DNA from 3 places in the Pseudonocardia sp. EC080619-01 genome. Region 2 is predicted to be linked to each of the others. Evidence: riboswitches for the same ligand, from Rfam matches in the RefSeq annotation. Region 2 holds a riboswitch; each other region holds the start of a gene.
What was found. A riboswitch is a leader RNA that binds a small molecule or an ion and turns the genes downstream of it on or off. The one in region 2 is predicted to bind cobalamin.

Region 1 (7,409 bases), 1.4 Mb from region 2:
GCCGCGGCAGCGCGAACACCAGCACCGTCGCGGCGAGCAGGACCGGCGGGACGACCAGCAGCCGGCGCAGGACCAGCCCGATCACCCCGTCGGCGTCAGCTGGGGCAGGATCGGCTCGATCTGCAGCGGGTCCGGGGTGAACCCGGTCGCGCCGCGCAGCACGGCGGTGTTCAGCGGGTGCACCAGCATCACGCCGACGGCATCGGTGGTGAGCAGGCCGGCGGCCTCGGCGAACAGCTGCTGCCGCTGGGCCGGGTCGACGGTCGTGTTCAGCCGGGCGACGACCGCGTCGTAGGCCGGGCTGCAGTACTGGTCGATGGCGTAGCTGCCCTCGCACGTGTAGTCCGAGGTGAGCGTGCTCGCCGCGTCCGGGAAGTCGGAGAGGTAGCTGCGCGAGTTGAGGAACATGTCGTAGTTCCCGGCGAGGACCTCGGGCTCCTGCGCCTCGTAGTTCCCGACGGTGATCTCGACCCGCACCCCTGCCTCGGCGAGCATCGCCTGGAGCGCGTTCGCGAGCGTCGGCAGCTCGGGGCGGTTCGGGAACGTCCACAGCTGCACGGTCAGCGGGTTCTCCGGCCCGAACCCTGCCTCGGCGAGCAGCTGCCTCGCACGCTCGGGGTCGGCCGCGGGCGGCGGATCGGTCTCGCCCCACGGCACCGCCGCACCGAAGAGGTCCGCGGCCGGGGCCGCACCGCCGCCGAGCACCTGCTGCGCCAGCACCGGGCGGTCGATCGCCGCGGTCACGGCCTGCCGCACCCGGACGTCGTCGAACGGCGCGCGGGACTGGTTGAGCTGCAACGGGACCGTGCGAGCGTTCGGGTACTCGACGACCTCGGCGCCCGACGAGCGGACCTGCTCGACCTGGGCCTGCGGGAGGCCCTCGGCGAACTGCACGTCACCGGCCTGGACGGCGAGCGCGCGGGCCTGCGGGTCCTCCACGTAGCGGACGGTGATGCGGGCCGCGCCCGCCTTCTCGCCCCAGTACTGCTCGTTGCGGACGAGCTGCGCCGACTGGGCACCGTCCACCTGGTCCAGCACGAACGGGCCGGTCGCGTTCCGCAGGTACGCGGGCGCACCACCGCCGGCGTACGCGGCGGGAGCGAGGATCCCGAGGTTGCCGCTCGACATGCGCAGCGGCATGACCGGGTCGGGCTCGGCCGTGGTGATCCGCACGACGTCGGGGCCGTCCGCCGCGACCGTGAACCCGATGTCGCGGATCGCCCGCGGCGGGGCGTCGACCCCGGCGACGTAGCTCAGTGCCGTGACGACGGCGTCCGGCGTGAGCGGGGTGCCGTCGTGGAAGGTGACGCCCGGACGCAGGGTGAACCGCCAGGAGTCGCCCTCCTGCTCCCACGCGGTGGCCAGCATCGGTGCGGGCTGAGCCTGGTCGTCCACCGTGGTCAGTGTCTCGGCGACGCCGAGGGACTGGAGGCGGGCCCCGTCGTCCGCATCGAAGGCGTAGTCCGCGCGGGGCGGGAACTGGAGCGCCACCGTCAGCTCACCGGCGGGATCGGGGCTGCCACCGGTACCGCCGCCGCAGCCGGCGAGGAGCAGGGCGGTCGCGGTGGCCAGTGCGGCCAGGGCGTACCGGCCACGTCGTCGTGCGATCACGACATACAGCTACATCTGACGAACTGTTCAGACAAGATGGACGTGAGCAACAGCTCTGATCACGGATCCGGAAGTCTTGCGGCCGGATCCGGCCGCGCAGCTTCCCGATCCGTGATCACCATCCCGGTCAGGGATGGAGATGCCCCCGCGGCGCCGGACGGGACGGCCGGTACCGGCCGGCGCCACGGGAGCGCACCGGCGTCAGCCGGTGGTCGGTACCCCGCCGGAGCGGACCCGGCGGGCGGCCGCGACCAGGTTGGTCAGGGCGGCGACGGTCTCGGGCTCACCGCGCGTCTTGAGCCCGCAGTCCGGGTTGGCCCACAGCCGCTCGGCACCGATGTGGTGCAGCGCCGCGGTGAGCTGCCCGGCGAGCTCGTCGGCGTCCGGGACCTCGGGCGAGTGGACGTCGTAGACGCCCGGGCCGAGCCCGCGCGGCACCCCGGGTCCGAGGTCACCGAGGACCTCCATCCGGGACCGGGCCGCCTCGACCGTGGTGACGTCGGCGTCCAGGCCGTCGATGGCCCCGACGACCTCGCCGAACTCGGAGTAGCAGAGGTGCGTGTGGATCTGCGTGGTGTCCGCGACCCCGCCGACGGACATCCGGAACGAGTCCACCGCCCAGTCCAGATAGGACTGCCGGTCGCGCTCGTGCAGCGGCAGCAGCTCGCGCAGCGCGGGCTCGTCGACCTGGATGATCCGGATCCCGGCCGCCTCGAGGTCGACGACCTCGTCGCGCAGCGCCAGCCCGACCTGCCGGGCGGTGTCGCCGAGCGGCTGGTCGTCGCGGACGAACGACCAGGCCAGGATGGTGACGGGCCCGGTCAGCATGCCCTTCACGTACCGGTCCGACAGCGACTGCGCGTAGGTCGCCCAGCCGACGGTGATCGGCTCCGCGCGGGAGACGTCCGAGTGCAGGATCGGCGGCCGCACGCAGCGCGAGCCGTAGGACTGCACCCAGCCGAGCTCGGTCGTGGCGAACCCGTCGAGGTTCTCGGCGAAGTACTGGACCATGTCGTTGCGCTCGGGCTCACCGTGCACGAGCACGTCCAGGCCGATGTCCTCCTGGAGCCGCACCACGCGCTCGATCTCCCGGCGCATCCGCCCGGTGTACTCGTCGTCGGTGATGTCGCCGCGCCGGTGCGCGGCGCGGTCCTTGCGGATCTCCGCGGTCTGCGGGAACGACCCGATCGTCGTCGTCGGCACGTCGGGCAGGCCGAGCGCCTCGCGCTGCGCCTTGGCCCGCACGTCACCCGCGGGCCGCCGGTAGTGGTCGGCGCCCAGCTCGGCGAGCCGGCTGCGCACGCCCTCGTCGCGCCGGGACGCCGCGGCCACCCGCTCCCGGGTGGCCTTCGCGGCGTCGAACGCGTCGGCCACCGCGGCCCGCCCCTCGTGCAGCGCGCGGCCGAGCAGCACGACCTCGTCGACCTTCTGGCGGGCGAAGGCCAGCATGTCGACGACGTCGGCGGGCAGCGCGGTCTCCGCCTCCAGGTCGTACGGGACGTGCAGCAGCGAGCACGAGGTCGAGACCTCCACCCGCCCCGCGACGCCGGTCAGCCGGGTCGCGTCGGACAGCGCGGCGTCGAGGTCGGTGCGCCAGACGTTGCGGCCGTCGACGACGCCGGCCAGCACCCGCTTGCCGCCCAGCCCCTCGACCGAGTCGATCCCGTCGAGGTCCGCCCGGCCCGCGACGAGGTCCAGCGCGAGCCCCTCGATGGCGGTGGACGCGAGCACCGGCAGTGCCCGGCCGAGCTCGCCGAAGTACGACGCGACCAGGATCTTCGGCCGGCGCGGCGCCGACGCGAGCCGGTCGTAGGCCTTCCGCAGTGCCGCGACCTCGGGGTCGGTGCGGTCGGCGGCGAAGGCCGGCTCGTCGAGCTGGACCCACTCGGCACCGGCGTCGGCGAGCTCGGCGAGCAGGTCCCGGTAGACCTCGACCAGCGGGCCGAGCAGGTCCAGCGGCCGGAAGTCCTCCGGCGATCCCTCGGCAGGCTTGGACAGCAGCAGGAAGGTCACCGGCCCGACCAGCACCGGGCGGGTCAGGACGTCGGAGCGCAGCGCCTCCCGGAACTCGTCGAGCGCCTTGCGGCTCCCCGGGGCCAGTCGCGTCGACGGCCCGATCTCGGGGACGAGGTAGTGGTAGTTCGTGTCGAACCACTTGGTCATCTCGCAGGCCGGGGCGCCGGTGCGGCCGCGGGCCATCGCGAACAGCCGCTCCAGCGGATCCTCGATGCCGGCGAACCGTTCCGGCACGGCCCCGACGGCGAGCGCGGTGTCGAGCACGTGGTCGTAGAACGAGAACGTGTTGCCCGGGACCTGCCCCAGGCCGGCGTCGCGCAATCCGGTCCAGGTGTCCCGTCGCAGTCCGCCTGCCACGTCGTGCAGCGCCGAAGCGCCGGACCTCCCGGCCCAGAACGCCTCGGTCGCGCGCTTGAGCTCCCGGTACGGCCCGATCCGGGGGTATCCCAGAACGGTGCTTGCGGTGCCCGATTCGGACGAAGTCGTCACGGCCCTCTCTCCTCGCGAGCGCGGTGGGGGTGACCCGGGCCTCGCGGGAGGGCGACGTCACGACCGGGACGGCTCGGCCGTCCACACCGGACCCTGTCCGGCGGGCACGGCGATGCCCGGTCGTCCGCTCGGCCCTCCCTCGGGACCACGGATCGCGTGCACCGGCCGGCACACGCACCGTCGGCAGGTCTTCGGACTCGCGGGCGTCGTGCACGGGTGCACGTCCTACTGGCCGTCGCTTCCCGGGATCGCTCCCAGTGCTCATGACGGCGGTCGTTCCCACTCACCGCTGCGGGGCAGTCCCGGAGTCGCACCGGGTTCCCTCTTGCCTCGCCCGCCCGGCCCCTCCCGGGACCGCGCCGGCGAACCGTCGGCGGGACCGACCATAGATCAGGGATCCGGACGGGGCCAGGCCAGGCATTGCCGGACGATGCTTGTTGCCATACAGTGGCAACACGTTCGCCCGCTCCCACCCGAGCCCCAGGGCGACCTATCCCTGCCCCCTCCGTTCGGAGGGGCGTCCTGCCCGGACGCCCGACGGGTAATCGCGATCACCCCTGTGCTCACGGCCACAGCCCCCCTAGCGTGCGGAATCGACCCATCCGCCTGCCTCAGAAAGGGCTGACATGCAGGTAGACGAGCTGCTCAAGCCGTTCCCCATCAAGGAGTTCCACCCGTTCCCGCGGGCACTCATGGGTCCCGGCTCCCACGAGCTGATCGGGCCGGAAGCGCTCAAGCTGGGCTTCAAGAAGACCCTGGTCATGACGTCGGGCCTGCGCGGCACCGACATCGTCCACAAGATCGTCGAGTCGATGAAGTACCACGGCCTCGAGGTCGTCGTGTACGACAAGGTCGAGTCGAACCCCAAGGACTACAACTCGATGGATGCCGTCGCGTTGTACCAGGAGAACAACTGCGACTCGTTCGTCTCCATCGGCGGCGGGTCCTCGCACGACGCCTGCAAGGGCGCCCGCATCTCGGTCGCCCACGACGGCCGCAACGTCAACGAGTTCGAGGGCTTCAACAAGTCCGAGAACCCGGCCAACCCGCCGCACATCGCGGTCTCCACCACGGCCGGCACCGGCTCGGAGACCTCGTGGGCGTACGTGATCACCGACACCACGACCGACCCGGACAACCCGCACAAGTACGTGGCGTTCGACGACGCGTCGGTCACCACCCTCGCGATCGACGACCCGGTGCTCTACTACGACTGCCCGGTCGACTACACCGCGCAGTGCGGCTTCGACGTGCTCGCGCACGCCTCCGAGCCCTACGTGTCGCGGCTGAACTTCCAGCCGTCGCTGGGCAACGCGCTGCACGCGATCAAGCTGACCTCGCAGAACCTGCGGGCGGCCGTGTGGAACGGGCAGGACCTTCCCGGCCGCGAGGGCATGATGTACGCGCAGTACATCGCGGCCCAGGCGTTCAACTCGGGCGGCCTCGGCATCATCCACTCGATCTCGCACGCGGTGTCGGCGTTCTACGACACCCACCACGGCCTGAACAACGCGATCGCGCTCCCCCGCGTGTGGGCGTTCAACATGCCGGTCGCCTACGAGCGCTTCGCGGACATCGCGGAGGCCATGGGCATCGACACCCGCGGCATGACCAAGCCCCAGGCCGCCGACGCCGCGCTGGCCGCCTCGATCCGGCTGCTGCGCGACGTGGGCATCCCGGAGAAGTTCGCCGACGTCAAGCAGGACACCTACTCGAAGAACCGGCTGGGCCAGGGCCCGACCAAGTTCTACGAGAACTCGCCGACCATCGTCGGTGACGCGGCGGACGTCGACCGGATCACCAACCACGTCCTGGGTGACGCCTGCACCCCGGGCAACCCCAAGGAGTGCACCTTCGAGACCGTCCGCCCGGTCGTCGACCACTCCATCAACGGCGACCTGGACGACCTCCTGACCTGATCGTCCGGTCAGTCCGTCGAGAATTTCGCACCAGCGGGCCCACGCCGCGCGAGTGATACTCGTGACGGGTGGGCCCGCTGGCTGCGGGGCCCGCTGCACCACCGCCGGTGCGGCCTGCGAAGGAGAAACCCAACGTGACCGACGCTGTCGTCCCCTCTGCGCCCGAGGCTGCTGCCGCGATCGGCGCAGGCGCCCCGTTCGAATCCGTCGACCAGGTCGTCGAGGCCCTGCGCGAGCAGGGCTACATCGCCGACACCCGGCTGGCGACCACCGTCTTCCTCCTGACCCGGCTGGACAAGCCGCTGTTGCTGGAGGGACCCGCCGGCGTCGGCAAGACCGAGCTCGCGAAGATGCTCGCGCTCGCCACCGGACGCCGGCTGCTGCGCCTGCAGTGCTATGAGGGCCAGGACGAGACCAAGGCCCTGTACGAGTGGGACTACGGCAAGCAGCTCATGTACACCCAGATCCTGCGCGAGAAGATCGGGCAGGTCGTCGAGGACGCCCCCGACCTGGCCTCGGCCGTCGAGCGCATCGGGTCGCAGGAGAGCGTCTTCTTCTCCGAGCGGTTCCTCGCGCCGCGCCCGCTGCTGGAGGCGATCCGCTCGGAGCAGCCGTGCGTGCTGCTGATCGACGAGGTCGACCGCGCCGACGAGGCGCTCGAGGCCGTGCTGCTGGAGACCCTGGGCGAGTACCAGATCTCGGTGCCCGAGGTGGGGACGTTCACCGCGAACCACCGCCCCTACGTGCTCCTGACCTCGAACAACACCCGCGACCTGGCCGCAGCCCTGAAGCGCCGCTGCCTGCACCTGTTCCTCGACTACCCCTCCGCGCAGCGCGAGCTCGACATCGTCCGGTCGAAGAAGACCGGGCTGGGCGACCAGCTGGCCGAGGAGCTCGTCAACGTGGTGCGCGGGCTGCGCGAGCTGGAGCTGCGCAAGTCGCCCTCGATCTCGGAGACCATCGACTGGGCCCGGACGCTGGCCGTCCTGGGGGTGGACGAGCTCAACTCGCAGATCCTCTCCGACACCGTCTCGGTCGTCGTGAAGTACGACAAGGACGTCAAGAAGGCGCTCGACGCCATCCCGCGCCTGGTCGACCCGAACCAGACGGTCCCCGAGCACGGCCACGGCCACGGGCACGGCCATGGCCACGGGCACGGCCACGACGGCGACCACTCCCACGACGACGCGCCGGCGGCCCCGGCCGCACGTCCCGCCGCGTCGGACGACCCCGACGACGGCGACGTCGACGGCCGGGCGAAGCGCGCGGCGAAGGACGAGCCGGGCCGGCACCCGATCTACGGCGGCATCACCTCCGGTGGTGGCAGCACGAAGCCCCGGAACGTGAGCTCCGGCCAGGGGTCCCGCTCGTTCG
Region 2 (7,409 bases):
AGAACTGGTCCCGGTCCTCCGCAGGCACGCCGAGCAGCTCACAGATCACGAGCACCGGGACGAGGAACGCGTACTCCCGCATGAGGTCGACCGGCCGGTCGGCGGGCAGCCGGTCCAGCAGCTCCTGGGTGATCTCCTCGACCCGCGGCTGCAGCTCGTTCATGCGCCGGACGGTGAACGAGCGGCTGACCAGCTTCCGCAGCCGGGTGTGGTCCGGCGGGTCCATCAGGATCATCATCGGCGTCGGCGCCGCGGCGTGCTCGTCCCGCTGGTCCGCCGGCAGCGTGTAGCGCCAGTCCTTCGACAGCCGTGGGTCGACGAACGCCTCCCGGACGTCGGCGTAGCGGGTGATCAGCCACGCCTTCCCGTCCGGCAGCGCCAGCTCGCGCACCGGCTCGTCGTCGCGCAGCGCCGCGTAGGCGGGGTGCGGGTCGGTCCAGAAGTCGCCGGAGAACAGGGCGTGCGGCTCGGTGCCGGTGGTGGTCAGCGCCATGTCCCCATGGTGCCAGCGATGGGTAAGCGACCGCTTACATCAGCCGAGACGAGTGACGGAGCACACATCCGGGTCCAGCGCGACGTCCGCCGGGGCCGGCCGCCCGAGGATCACCGACGCGGCCAGGGCGGCCAGCGCCGGGGCGGACTCGATCCCGGACCCGCCCTGCCCCGCGACGAGGTGGAAGCCGGGGTGACCGGGGCGGGCACCCAGCACCGGGGCCCGGTCCGGGGCGAACGTCCGCAGGCCGGCCCATGCGGTCCGCACCGAGCGCAGGCCCAGCGTGGTCGCCTCGCCGACCCGGTCCAGCGCGAGCGCGACGTCGAGCTCGTCGGGCCGGGCGTCGCCGGGCGGCTGCGGGGTCTCGTCGGCGGGTGACACCAGGACGGCGTCGGCCTCGGGCTTGAGGTACCAGCGCTCGGCCGCGTCCGCGATCAGCGGGAGCGGTGCTCCGCCCGGGCGGAGCACCGACGGATCGGCGACCGGGCAGGCGGCGATCGTGCGGCGGTGCGGCACCAGCCCGGCGCCGGGGACGCCCGCCAGTGCGGCCACCTCGTCGGCCCAGGCCCCGGCGGCGTCGACGACGGCGCCGGCCCGCACGACGTGCCCGGCGACCGTCCGCGCGGTCCAGCCGTCGCCGTCGCGGGCCAGCGCGCTCACCCGGGCGTCGCGCAGGACGGTGCCACCGCGGGCGCGCAGGCCGCGCCGGTAGCCGTCGTGCAGGGCCGCGGTGTCGACGTCCGCCGCGCCGGCGGTCCAGGCGGCGGCCCGGGGCGGCCGGCGCAGGACGGGTGCCCGGCGGTGCGCCTCGTCCGGGTCCAGCGCGACCGGGGCGCCCGGCTCGCCGGCCTGGTCGGCGAGCATCGCGGCCAGGGCCGCGGCGCCGTCGTCGTCGGTGCCGACGTGCAGCACCGGGCGCGGCGTCAGCAGCGGCGGGGTGCCGAGCTCGTCGGGCAGCGCGGCGAAGCGCGGCCCGGACGCCGCGATCAGCGCCCGGAACGGCCCCGACCCGTGCCCGGGGATGTAGGTCGCCGCGGACCGTGCGGTCGAGTGCACCGGCATGTCGGTCTCGGCCTCCAGCAGCACGACGCGCGCGTGCGCGGCCAGCTCGTAGGCCACCGACACACCGGCGATCCCGCCGCCGATCACGACCAGGTCCGTCAGGTGCGCGTCCACCGGCGCGACGGTAGCCGCGGAAAACCGGTGGCACGCCGTGGCGGTGGTCTCCTACCGTTCCCGCCATGCTGATCCGGTTCCTCTGAGCGGCCCGCCGGGGCTCCTCCCGCGAGTCCCCGCGCCCGCCGGCCCGTGACGTCCGTCCCCGGGCCCGGAACCGATGCCGCGCGCTCCGCCGCATCCCGCCGTCCGGCGTTCCGGCACGTCACCGGCCCTCCTCGGTCAACGTCCGACCCGTCATCACCTGGAGGCCCGTATGCGCACCACCCGATCCCGCTCCACCGCCACGCCCGGCGACACCACCACGTCCGGCGGCACCACCGTGCCGTCCCCGGCCCTCCTGCCCGGACCCTCCGCGGCGGGCCCGGACACCGGTACCACCGGCACGGGTGCCGCGACCGTGCCCGGCACCGGCGCGTCCGACCGCCCGGCCAACCGCGCCGAACGCCGTGCCGCGAAGCGCGGGAAGGGCTCCGGCGGGGCGTCCGGCCCGGCCGCGCCCCGCACCGCGGGACCGACGCCGCACGTGAAGCCCGCGCACGTCCGCACGGACTTCGCCGCCCGCCGGTCCGGCTGACCGGTCTCCGTGGCCCGTGCCCGTCACCGGGCACGGGCCACGGACCGTGATCACACCCGAGCACCACCCCCGCTGTCGGTGGCCCGTGCGACGCTGTCCGCCGTGACCGTCTCCGTCTGGTGGGCCGCGCCGGTCGAGCCCTCCTCCCGGCCCGATCTCGTCGCGCTGCTCGACGACCACGAGCGCGACCGGATGGCCGCGCTGCGCCGCGACGACGACCGCGCCCGCTACCTCGCCGCGCACGCGCTGACCCGCCTCGTCCTGGGCACGCATCTCGACGCCGATCCGGCCGGGCTCGATCTCGACCGCACCTGTCGCTGCGGCCGGCCGCACGGCAAGCCCCGGCTCACCGGCCGGCACGACGACCCCGGCTTCTCCCTCACCCACTCCGGCGCGCTCGTCGGCGTGGCGCTGGGGGCCGGGCCGGTCGGCGTCGACGTCGAGCAGCACAGGCCCCTCCCCGACCTGGACGGCCTCGCCCGGCACGCCCTCTCCCCCGCCGAGCGCGACGCGGGCGTGCTCGCGGCCGACGGGTTCCTCGTCACGTGGGCCCGGAAGGAGGCCCTGCTCAAGGCCACCGGCGAGGGCATGAGCAGCCCGATGGAGGCGATCACGCTGTCCGCGCCGGACGCCGACGCCCGCGTCCTCGACTGGCCGGATGCGGGCGGGCCGTGGTGGGTCGCCGACGTCGCCACCCCGCACCCCGACCACCCCGGCGCGGTCGCCGGTGCCGGGCACGCCGCGCCCCGGATCGACGTCGCCGACGGCGACGCGGTCCTGTCGGTGGTCCGGGGCACCATGGGGCGGTGACGACACCGGACGGGAGGAGCCCGGGCGCCCCGCGGACCGCGTCCGCCCGATGGGTGCTGCACCTCGACATGGACGCGTTCTTCGCCTCCGTCGAGCAGCTCACCCGGCCGACGCTCGCCGACCGGCCGGTGCTGGTCGGCGGGGCCGGTCCGCGCGGCGTCGTCGCCGGGGCGAGCTACCAGGCGCGGGTGTTCGGGGCGCGCTCGGCGATGCCGATGGGCCAGGCCCGGCGCCGCTGCCCGCACGCGACCGTGCTGCCGCCCCGGTTCGCGCTGTACAAGGCGATCTCCGACCAGGTGATGGGGGTGCTCGCGGAGTTCTCCCCGGTGCTGGAACCGGTGTCGGTGGACGAGGCGTTCATCGAACCGCCGGTGCTGGCCGGGGCGGATCCGGCGGCGGTCGACGAGTTCTGCACCCGGCTGCGCGCGGCGGTGCGGGAGCGGACCGGGCTGCCGGCGTCGGTCGGGGCCGGGTCCGGCAAGCAGATCGCGAAGATCGCCTCCGAGCTGGCGAAGCCGGACGGGCTGCGGGTGATCGCCCACGCCGAGCAGGAGACCGTGCTCGCCGCACTGCCGGTGCGGTCGTTGTGGGGCATCGGACCCGTCTCCGGTGAGGCGCTGCGGAAGATCGGGATCGAGACGATCGGCCAGCTCGCCGCCATGGACGGGCGCGAGGTCGCCGGGGTGCTCGGCACCGCGATGGGCACCGAGCTGCACCGGCTCGCCCGCGGGATCGACGACCGCCCGGTCGCGCCGCGCGGCGCGGCCAAGCAGATCTCCGCGGAGACCACGTTCGACACCGACCTCACCGCGATGACGGCGGTGCACGACGCCGTCGCGTCGATCTGCGTCGCGGTGCACCGGCGGCTGGTCGCCGACGGGCGCGCCGCGCGCACCGTCACCGTCAAGGCGCGGACCGGGGACTTCACGACCCACACCCGGTCGGAGACGACCCCGTTCCCCAGCCGGGACCTCGCCACGCTGACCGCGGTGGCCCGCCGGCTGGCCGACACCGCGGTCGGCGAGGGCGGGGTCCGGCTGCTCGGGGTGTCGGTGTCCGGGTTCGGCGACGAGCCGCCGCTCGCGCTGTTCGAGGCGGTCCCGTCGGAGCAGGGCTGGCGGGCGGCGACGAGCAGCGACACCGCGGAGCCGGGCGGCACCGACGCCCCGGAGCCGGGCCCCGGTGGACCGGAGCGCGGCACCGGCGGAGCAGCGGCCGCGGAGCCCGGCGTCCCGGGCGGTACCGCGACGATCGCCGGCCACGCCGTCGTCACCACCGTGGCGGCGGCGGCCGACGAGCCGGCACCGCCGACGGTCGGCCCGGGCCCCACCCGTCCGGACCGGGTGCCCGACCCGGACCGGCCGTGGGCCGCGGGCGACGACGTCCACCATCCCGAGCACGGGCACGGCTGGGTCCAGGGAGCGGGGCACGGCCGCGTGACCGTCCGGTTCGAGACGGCGCTGACCGGCCCGGGCCGCACCCGAACCCTCGACGCGTCCGACCCCGTCCTGGCCCGCGCCGATCCGCTCAGCAGCTGGCAGGCACCCGCCTGAACCCCGGTCAGCCGATCAGCGGGCTCCGGTGCGGGGGCGCGACCCGGGTCCCGGCGGGGACGCGGACATCGAGGTCCGGGCAGCAGCGTTCGAGGCCGTCCAGCACGGCGCCGAGCGCGACGTCGGACCTCGGCTCCCCCGCCACGAGCAGCACCGCGGTGCCGGACGGGGCGGCGCCCGCCCAGGTGGTGAGGCGCGCCACCGCGTCGCGCGGGGACACCCCCTCGACCCGCCACGCCTCGGCGTAGAACAGCGCGACCGACTCGGGCCCGCGGGGGAACGTGAAGACGGTGTCCGCCTCGGCGAGCAGGTCGTCGGCCCCGGAACCGGCCGGGCCGGACCCGGCGTCGGGCTCGGTGCCGAGCACGACCAGGACCGGGCGCGCGTCGTCGCTCATCGCATGACCTCCTCGAGGGTCCTCGCCCTCACCAGTGGATCTCCTGCGACGACGGCCAGTCTCCTGGCTCGCGGATCGTCACGCGTCCCCGGCCTTCCCGCCCGTGGTGGGCCGTGACCGTGGGTGGGGACGCGCTCCCCGATGACAGTGGCGGGACCGCGCCGGACTCGCACCGGCTTCCTGCACCGTCGTCGTCACCGAGCCCATCACGCGGACGGGCGAGGGTCAACCACGGCCGGTGGAGCCCACACCCCGCAGATGATCGAGGACGTCGTGCTCGGCGAGCGTGCCCAGCAGCGGGCCGTGCGGTGTCTCCCGCACCGGGAGCCCGGCCCCGCGGTGCGCCGCGAGCAGGTCCAGGACGTCGTGCACCGGGGTGTCCGGGGTGAGCGGCCCACCGGCCCCCGGCTGCGGACGCCCGTCGGCCGGGGAGGCCCCGCCGTCGTCGGCGGGGTCGAGGGGACGCATCACCTCGCCGACCGTCACCCATCGCAACGCCTCGTCGGTGGGGGTGTCGGCGGCGAGGTCGATGCCGCGCCGGAGCAGCTTGAGCGTGTAGATGTCGTCCCGCGAGACCAGGTGCGAGAGCCCGGTGGCGAGCACGACGGCCGCCATCAGCGGCAGGATCAGGGCGTAGTCGCCGGTCAGCTCGAACACGATGAGCACCGCGGTGATCGGGGCGTGCGCGGCCCCGGCGAACACCGCCGCCATCCCGACCAGCCCGAACGCCCCGGGGTCGAGGTGCAGCGCGGGGAACGCGGCCGCGGCGGCGACCCCGAACGCGGTCCCGGCCGTCCCGCCGATGAACAGCGAGGGCGCGAACACGCCGCCGGACCCGCCGATCCCGATGGTCAGGCTCGCCGCGACGATCTTGCCGATCACCAGCAGGAGCAGGAACCCGAACACGTACCGGCCCTCGATCGCCCCCTCCAGCACCGGGTAGCCGACGCCGTACATCTGCGGCAGGGCCAGCAGCAACGCCCCCAGCAACAACCCTCCGACCGCGGGGCGCAGCCACTCCGGGCCGCGCCAGACCGCGTCGCACACGTCCTCGATCCGGTAGAGGATCCGCGCGAACGCCCAGCCGAGCAGCCCGGCGAGCAGCCCGAGCAGGGCGTAGAGCGGCAGCTGCGCGGCGCTGCCCAGCTCGAAGTGCGGCAGCGTGAGGATCGCGCGGTCCCCGGCGATCAGCTCGGCGGTGACGTTCGCGGTCACCGAGCTGATCACCAGCACACCGAAGGCCTCCGCGCCGAACGACCGGAGGATCAGCTCCAGCCCGAAGACGACACCGGAGATCGGCGCGTCGAACGTCGCGGAGATCCCGCCCGCCGCCCCGCAGGCGACCATCAGCACCAGCCGGGTCGACGGCACCCGCAGCCACTGCCCGATCGCCGAGCCGAGCGCGGACCCGATCTGCACGATCGGCCCCTCCCTGCCGACCGAGCCGCCGGTGCCGATGCAGATCCCGGACGCGAGCGCCTTCACCCCGGCCACCGTCGCCGGGATCCGGCCGCCGCGGCGCGCGACCGCGACCATCACCTCGGGGACGCCGTGCCCGCGGGCCTCCGGTGCGAACCGCTGGACCAGCGGCCCGTACACGAGCCCGCCGAGCACCGGCGCGACCAGCAGGAACCAGACCCCCAGCGCGGGCAGGTGCTCCGACGGGACGCGCCCTGCGCCGGAGTAGTCCTCCCGTCCGGTGACCAGCCAGGTCACACCGAGGATCAGCTCGTGGAACAGCACCGAGCCCACCCCGGCTCCGACGCCGATGATCACGGCGAGGCCGACCAGGCCGGGCCTGGTACCGACGAGCGCCCGGTGCAGCGCACGGAGGGCCGGGCGGGGGGCTGCGGCGACGGCGCTCACCGGGCTGCCCCGCCCTGGTCGTCCTGCTCGCCCACGGACAGCGGGGCGACGGCCCAGTCCGTCTCGGGCACCTCGCCCGCCGCGGCGGCGAACGTCCGCAGCGCGTCGCGCACGGCGGTCCGTTCCCCCGCAGGCAGCGTCGCGAGCAGCCGGTGCATCTCCGCACGACGGCGCCGGGTCACCTCCCGGACCAGGTCCCGGCCGGCGCCGCTGAGCGCGACGGCGACCTCCCGGCGGTCCGCACCGGTCCGGGTGCGCTCCGCCAGCCCGCGGGCCACCAGGCGGTCGCACATCCGGGTCGCGGTGGACGCCGACACCGCCAGCGCCACGGCCAGGTCCGCCGGGCGCCGGGTGCCGTGCTGGGCCAGGACGACCAGCGCCCGGTACTGGGGCACGGTCACGTCCTCGCCCGCGTGCTCACCGGCGGCGGCCAGGGACCGGGCCACCACCGAGAGCATCGCGCGGCTCGCGGTCATGACCGCGTCCACGACGTCGTCGATCTCGTCCGTCACGCCCTCATCGTTGCACACTGCAAAG
Region 3 (7,409 bases), 1.4 Mb from region 2:
GCGAAGGCCTTCCACGACGAGATCTCGCCCTTGCGGGACTGCCGGGTCGCGGTCGTGGTGTGCAGGGCCTGCTGCACCGCCTGCCAGGTGATCTCGGTCGGCAGGTCGAGCAGCGCGCCGATCCCGGCGGCGACCGACGGGCCGAGGTGCGCCACGTGGTCGATCTTGTGCTGGTGCAGGCAGATGCCGGTCACCAGGGCGACCTGCACCTCGTAGGCCACGGCGACGGCACGGGTCAGAGCGGCACCGTCGGCGCCGACGTGTTGGGCGACGGCCAGTAGCGGGGGAATGTTGTCGCCGGGGTGGGAGTAGTCCGCGGCGAGGAACGTGTCGTGGTAGTCCAGCTCGCGCACCGCGACGCCGTTGGCCCACGCCGCCCACTCCGGCGAGACACGCTCTCGGGTGCCGAACACGACCGCGCCCGCACGGCCGGACGCCGCCGCGTGCCGCAGCGCCTGCGCCCGAGCCGCGACGACCGGGCGGCGGTCCAGCGACGCGGTCGCCACGCCGGCGTTGTCGATCAACCGGTTCACGACCATGTCGGCGACCTCGGCGGGCGGGGCGATCCCATCCGCCGCGACCTCGGCGATCTTCCATGCGAGCTGGTCGGGCCGCGCGAGGTCCTCCTCGCTGCGATGGACGCGGACCTTGTGCTCGACTGTCATGCGAACTCCTCCCGGCGGAGCGGACGGGCCTTCGGAGGGCCAGGTGCGACGCCGGTGAGGACCGGCCCATCGAGCCTGGACCTGCGGCTGCTCCGGGGGCGAGGGGCCCACGACGGCGAAGTCCTGCGTACTTCCCGGGCCGTTCGGCGAATCCTGCGAAGACCCGGCCGGTCACCTCGCCGAGATGCAGCTCAGCGTCGCCCACGGGCCTCTGCCGGAACGCTGAACTGCATCTCAGTGGGAGGGCCGGCCGTCAGTCCCACTCCAGGGAGCCGCCGGTGCGGTACTCGGTCACCCGCGTCTCGAAGAAGTTCTTCTCCTTCCGCAGGTCCATCGCCTCGCTCATCCACGGGAACGGGTTGTCGGCCTGGCCGAACAGCGGCGCCAGGCCGATCTGCTCGGCCCGCCGGTCGGTGATGAACCGCAGGTACTGCTCGCACGACTCGGCGGTCAGTCCGAGCATCCCGCGCGGCATGGTGTCGCGGGCGTAGGCGACCTCCAGCTCGCACGCCTCGTGCAGCATCGCGCGGATCTCGGCCGCGAACTCCTCCGTCCACAGGTGTGGATTCTCGATCTTGATCTGGTTGATGCAGTCGATGCCGAAGTTCAGGTGGATCGACTCGTCGCGCAGGATGTACTGGTACTGCTCGGCGACGCCGACCATCTTGTTCCGGCGACCCAGGGCCAGGATCTGCGCGAACCCGGTGTAGAACCACATCCCCTCGAACACGACGTAGAACGCGACGAGATCGCGCAGGAACGCCCGGTCGTTCTCCGGCGTGCCGGTGCAGAAGTCCGGGTCGGACAGCGCCTGGGTGTAGCGCAGCGCCCACGCGTCCTTGTCGGTGATCGACGGGACCTGCCGGTACGCGTTGAACAGCTCGCCCTCGTCGAGCCCGAGCGACTCGCAGACGTACTGGAAGGTGTGCGTGTGCACGGCCTCCTCGAACGACTGCCGCAGCAGGTACTGCCGGCACTCCGGGTTGGTGAGGTGCCGGTAGACGGCGAGCACGACGTTGTTCGCGACCAGCGACTCCGCCGTGGCGAAGAAGCCCAGGTTGCGGGTGAGCATCAGGCGCTCGTCGTCGGTCAGGCCGTCCCGGCTGCGCCACAGCGCGATGTCGGCCTGCATGGCGACCTCGGTCGGCATCCAGTGGTTCGAGCAGCCGGCCAGGTACTTGTCCCACGCCCAGTGGTACTTCAGCGGCAGGAGCTGGTTGACGTCCGCCCGCGCGTTGATCATGCGCTTGTCGTCGGCGTCGATCGGGGCCGCGCCGCGGTCGATCTCGCCGAGGCCGGTCGTGTCGGGGTCGTTCTCCACAGTGGTCACTGGCAGGCCTCGCAGTCGGGGTCGTCGATCGAGCAGGCGGCGGCGGGGTCGAGGTCGAGCTCCGTCTCCGCGGTCGCGGTGGAGTCCGCCGGGCCGGCGGACGGCGCCCCGGTCGTCACCGGCCGGACCGCCGCCGGGTCGGGGGTGACGGCGGTGCCGGGCACCGGCACGGCGGGGACCGTCGCGGCGGGCGAGGCCGCAGGCCCGGCAGGCCCGGACGTCCCGGACGTCCCGGTCGGGACCCCGGTCAGCCGCCCGTCGGTGCCCTTGAGGGTGGACTTCTCCACCGACGTCGCCGCCCTGGTCCGCAGGTAGTAGGTGGTCTTGAGACCGGAGCGCCAGGCCAGGCGGTACAGCTCGTCGAGCTTCCGCCCGCTCGGCCCGGCCAGGTACAGGTTCAGCGACTGCGCCTGGTCGAGCCACTTCTGCCGCCGCGACGCGGCCTCGACCAGCCAGCGCGGCTCGATCTCGAACGCCGTCGCGTACAGCTCCTTGAGGTCGCCGGGCACCCGGTCGATCTCGGCCAGCGAGCCGTCGAAGTACTTGAGGTCCGAGACCATCACCTCGTCCCACAGCCCGCGCTCCTTGAGATCGCGGACCAGGTGCGGGTTGACCACGGTGAAGTCGCCGGACATGTTGGACTTCACGTACAGGTTGAGGTGGATCGGCTCGATGGACTGCCCGACCCCGCAGATGTTCGAGATCGTCGCCGTCGGGGCGATGGCGAGCACGTTGGAGTTGCGCATCCCCTGGGTGCGGACGGTCTCCCGCAGCGACGCCCAGTCCAGTGTGGAGGACCGGTCGACCTCCAGCTCACCCTCGCCGCGGGCGTCGGCCAGCAGGTCGAGCGAGTCGATCGGCAGGACGCCGCGGCTCCACAGCGAGCCCTCGAAGCTCGCGTAGCGACCACGCTCGGCCGCGAGGTCCGACGACGCGGCGATCGCGTGGTAGCTCAGGACCTCCGCGCTGACGTCGGCGAACCCGACCGCGGCCTCGCTGCCGGGCGCGATCCGCTGGACGAACAGCGCGTCGGAGAAACCCATCATCCCCAGGCCGACCGGGCGGTGGCGCAGATTGGACCGGCGGGCCTCCGGGATCGTGTAGAAGTTGATGTCCACGACGTTGTCCAGCATCCGGACCGCCGTGGTCACCGTGCGGCGCAGCTTGTCCGCGTCCAGCCCGTCGCGCGTCACGTGCGCGGCCAGATTGACCGAACCCAGGTTGCAGACGGCGACCTCGCCCCGGTCGTCGTCGTGCCCGGCCCGGGTGTTGAGCGTGATCTCCGTGCACAGGTTCGACGAGTGCACGACGCCGGCGTGCTGCTGCGGGCTGCGCAGGTTGCACGGGTCCTTGAACGTGACCCACGGGTGCCCGGTCTCGAACAGCATGGTCAGCATCCGCCGCCACAGGTCCACGGCGCGGACCGTCCGGTGGACGCGCAGCTCGCCCCGCTCGGCCGCTGCCTCGTACGCGCGGTACCGCTCGGCGAACTCGTCGCCGTAGAGATCGTGCAGGTCCGGCACCTCGTCCGGGGAGAACAGCGTCCACGTGGTGTCGGCCTCCACCCGGCGGAGGAACTCGTCGGGCACCCAGTTCGCGGTGTTCATGTCGTGGGTGCGACGGCGGTCGTCGCCGGTGTTCTTGCGGAGGTCGAGGAACTCCTCGATGTCGACGTGCCACGTCTCCAGGTAGGCGCACGCCGCGCCCTTGCGCTTGCCGCCCTGGTTGACGGCGACGGCGGTGTCCCCGGCGATCTTGAGGAACGGCACGACGCCCTGCGAGACACCGTTGGTGCCGCGGATGTGCGCGCCGAGGCCACGGACCGGGGTCCAGTCGTTGCCCAGCCCGCCGGAGTACTTCGCGAGGAGCGCGTTGTTGCGGTAGCCGCCGAAGATCGAGTCGAGGTCGTCGTCGACGGTGGTGAGGAAGCACGACGACAGCTGCGGCCGGGTCGTGCCGGAGTTGAACAGCGTCGGGGTGGAGGCCATGAAGTCGAAGCTCGACAGCAGCTCGTAGAACTCGATCGCGCGGGCCTCGCGGTCGACCTCGCGGACGGCCAGTCCCATCGCGACCCGCAGGAAGAACGCCTGGGGCAGCTCGAACCGGGTGCCGTGCTCGTGCAGGAAGTACCGGTCGTACAGGGTCTGGAGGCCGAGGAAGCCGATCTGCAGGTCGCGCTCGGGGTGCAGCGCCGCCGTGACGCGGTCCAGGTCGAAGGTGGCCAGCTCGGCGTCGACCAGGCCGATCGCGATCGCGTGCCGCAGGTAGTCCTTCGTGTAGGACGCGTAGTCCCGGGCCATCGTGGCCTGGTCGGGGGTCTCCCGGGTACCGGACAGGTGCGACACCGCCTCGGCGCGCAGCCGGTCCATGAGCAGCCGCGACGCGACGAGCGAGTAGTCCGGCTCCCGCTCGACGAGCGTCCGGGCCGCCATGACGAGCGCCTGGGAGAGCTCGTCGGCGGTGATGCCGTCGTAGACCGTGCGGTCGAGTTCGGCCAGCACGGGGGCGGCCTCGACGTCGTCGATCCCGTCGAGGGCCTCGGCCAGCACGGTCTCGACCCGGCCGCGGTCCAGCGGGGCGCGGGTGCCGTCGGGGCCGGTGACATGGATCGTCGTACTCGCACCGGCGGCCCCGGTGCCGCTCGCGCGGGCCTGCGCCTGCTGCTCCCGGTAGAGCACGTAGGAGCGGGCGACCTTGTGGTGCTCGCCGCGCATGAGCGCGAGCTCGACCTGGTCCTGGATCTGCTCGACCTGCACGACCGGCGTCGGGTGCCGGTGCAGCGCCGCGACGACCTGGCCGGTCAGCTCCTGGACGAGCGGGTGCAGCCGGGACGACGACGCCCCGGCGCCGCCCTCGACGGCCAGGAACGCCTTGGTCATCGCCACCGAGATCTTCGAGGCGTCGAAGCTCGTCTCGGAACCGTCGCGCCGGATCACGCGCAGCGCGGCCGGTGCGGTGCCGTTCGGTGAGGCAGGGGGAGCGGTGGATGCGGTCACGGGCTCTCTCCTCGCGAGTCGCCGTCGGTCCGTGACCGCGCGCGAGGTGAGGAGACGGCATGGAGCACCGCACCCTGGCGCCCTCCCGCGAGGCCCCGGAGCAGCGCACACCGGGCGGTGCGCGCACCGGTGGCAGGTCTTCGGACTCACGGGTATCGGGCGCCTTCGGCGCCCGTGAGTGGTTATCGCGGCCTGAGCCGACTTTTCCACTCACGAGTGCCGCAGGCGCCCGGCCTACTGGCCGTCGCTTCCCGGGAGGGTCTCCCAGTGCTCGTGACGGCGGTCGTTCCCGTTCACCGCTGCGGGGCAGTCCCGGATTCGCACCGGGTTCCCTCTTGCCTCACCGACCCGGGCGGGCCGGTGAACCACCAGCGCCGCGGACACTACATCTAGGGCTGCACTGAGTTCGAGACCCCTAGGTGTCCGGATCTCGAGCCGATTCGTCACGCGCGGTGAACGTCGCAGGTCCGGTGCGGTCGGGCGCCTCGACACTCCACTCCGGCGGGTGACCGTCGTCGCGATCGAAGGCGGGTTCCCCTGTGGACGGAGGCCGAATAGCGTCGGGGCGCAGGTGCATCCGCTACGCAGGAGGAGTTCCGTGGTCGTCGCCCCCGATCTCGACGCCGGGCACTGGCTGGCCCGGTGGGACGCCCAGCAGACCCGCTACGTGCCCGACCGCGAGGACCTGTTCGGGCTCGCCCTCGACGTCGTCGCCGGGCTCGACGCCGGCCCGGGGCGGTTGCTCGACCTCGCCTGCGGCCCGGGGTCCCTGGCCTCGCGGGCGGCGGACCGCTTCCCCGGGGCCGAGGTCGTCGGCGTGGACGTCGACCCGGTGATGCTCGAGCTCGCCCGCCGCACCACCGGGGACCGGGTCCGCTGGGTCGACGCCGACCTGTCCGGTCCGGAATGGACGGAGCAGGTGGGCGGTCCGTTCGACGCCGCCGTGTCGGCGACCGGACTGCACTGGTTGCAGGAGGGTGCCCTGCCCGCGCTCGCGGCGCAGCTCGCCGGGACCCTGCGGCCGGGCGGGGTGTTCGTGAACGTCGACACCCTCCTCGCCGACCCGGCGGCACCGCGCCTCGCCGCACTGACCCGGCGGCTGCGCGAACAGCGGACCGAGCGTGGTCTCGCCACCGGTGAGGACTTCCGCGCCTGGTGGGACGCCCTCGCCGACGAGCCCGCGCTGGCCACGGAGTTCGCCGAGCGGGAGCGCCGGTTCGCCGATCACGTGGCAGGCGGGTCGACCCTCCCGGCCTGGGAGGACGCGCTGCGCGGAGCCGGCTTCGCCGAGGTGGGGACGCTGACCCAGACCTTCGACCGCCGGATGCTGGTCGCGATCCGCTGACCCGCCGGGCACCCGATCCGACCGACACAGCCGCACAGGGTGGTGGGCCACCGCACGGGACAGGTCCTGTGCGATTGCGACGCGGTGTGAGCGGCGTGCGCGGACGCTGTGCGGCTGTCGGGCCGGGACTGCGACGGCGCGGACACCGTGCCGCGCGGTCCCCATGCCCGGCAGCCGCACAGGTCGAGGCGCAGCCGCACAGGTCGACGGCCGCCGGTAGCGCCGCCGCACAGGGTGCCGGGCTCCCGCACGAGCTAGGTCCTCTGCGGTTGCCCCGCGAGGTGTGCGGTGAGGACGGATCCTGTGCGGCGACCGTGCCAGGTGCGCGGTGAGCGCGGCGCTCCCGAGGCATGTAGCCGCACAGGGTGGCGGGCTGCCGCACGGGCTCGGCCCTGTGCGGTGATCCCGCAGGATGCGCGACAAGGCCGGAAGCTGTGCGGCTTCGGGAGCAGGGCGGCTCGGGCCCGGGCGCAGGGCCGGGCGGTCGGCTGAGCCGCGTGTCGGGCCGGTGGTCAGGCGAGCCGGGCGCCGGCGAAGTTCGCCCAGGCGAAGGTGTTGGGTCGCGCCGGTTCCAGCCCGGCGACCCCGCCGGACACACCGACGTTCCAGTCCCGCACGCCCCAGACCAGTCCGCCCGAGTCGGCGCGCAGGGTCTGCAGGATGCGGCCGAAGCCGTCGGTGCGGGCGGCCTCGTCGTCGGTGCCGATGGCGCCGTAGTAGAGCCGGTCGATCTCCGGGTTGCGGTAGCCGGTGAAGTCGTAGGTGGGGGTGGAGGTGAGCATCCGGCGTCCGACGTAGTCGGGGATCGGCAGCGCACCGGTGCTGTTCTGGGAGAACACGCCCTGCTGCCGGATGGCCTTGAAGTAGTTCTCCGACGGCAGCGCACGGGGCGTCACCCGGAGCCCGATCCCGTCGAGCTGCCGCGCGACGACGGCGGTGGCGGCGTCGAAGTTCGGGTCGGCCCCGCTGGTCTGGAGCTCGACGGCCAGCCCCTGCGCGCCGGCGTCGGCCACGAGGGCCCGGGCGCGATCGACGTCCCGGGTGACCTGGGGGACGTCCGGGTAGTAGCGCAG

Region 1: linked by a shared signal. The riboswitch ahead of metE (5-methyltetrahydropteroyltriglutamate--homocysteine S-methyltransferase) and the one ahead of AD017_RS22505 (hypothetical protein) in region 2 are both predicted to bind cobalamin.
Region 3: linked by a shared signal. The riboswitch ahead of AD017_RS16045 (ribonucleoside-diphosphate reductase subunit alpha) and the one ahead of AD017_RS22505 (hypothetical protein) in region 2 are both predicted to bind cobalamin.

Annotation. Positions count from the first base shown of each region.
Region 1 covers NZ_CP012184.1:3,371,123-3,378,531, reverse strand. The annotation lists gene AD017_RS15890 (ABC transporter permease) at 1-85, opposite strand, end outside; gene AD017_RS15885 (ABC transporter substrate-binding protein) at 82-1,611, opposite strand; gene metE (5-methyltetrahydropteroyltriglutamate--homocysteine S-methyltransferase) at 1,813-4,116, opposite strand; cobalamin riboswitch at 4,302-4,443, opposite strand; gene mdo (NDMA-dependent methanol dehydrogenase) at 4,743-6,035, shown strand; gene AD017_RS15870 (MoxR family ATPase) at 6,170-7,409, shown strand, end outside.
Region 2 covers NZ_CP012184.1:4,793,915-4,801,323, reverse strand. The annotation lists gene AD017_RS22530 (cytochrome P450) at 1-493, opposite strand, end outside; gene AD017_RS22525 (FAD-binding oxidoreductase) at 533-1,669, opposite strand; gene AD017_RS22520 (hypothetical protein) at 1,926-2,246, shown strand; gene AD017_RS22515 (4'-phosphopantetheinyl transferase superfamily protein) at 2,349-3,056, shown strand; gene AD017_RS22510 (DNA polymerase IV) at 3,053-4,609, shown strand; gene AD017_RS22505 (hypothetical protein) at 4,617-5,006, opposite strand; cobalamin riboswitch at 5,042-5,229, opposite strand; gene AD017_RS22500 (chloride channel protein) at 5,232-6,872, opposite strand; gene AD017_RS22495 (MarR family winged helix-turn-helix transcriptional regulator) at 6,869-7,384, opposite strand.
Region 3 covers NZ_CP012184.1:3,419,464-3,426,872, forward strand. The annotation lists gene AD017_RS16035 (MmgE/PrpD family protein) at 1-665, opposite strand, end outside; gene AD017_RS16040 (ribonucleotide-diphosphate reductase subunit beta) at 919-1,995, opposite strand; gene AD017_RS16045 (ribonucleoside-diphosphate reductase subunit alpha) at 1,992-4,991, opposite strand; cobalamin riboswitch at 5,105-5,376, opposite strand; gene AD017_RS16050 (trans-aconitate 2-methyltransferase) at 5,590-6,336, shown strand; gene AD017_RS16055 (ABC transporter substrate-binding protein) at 6,849-7,409, opposite strand, start outside.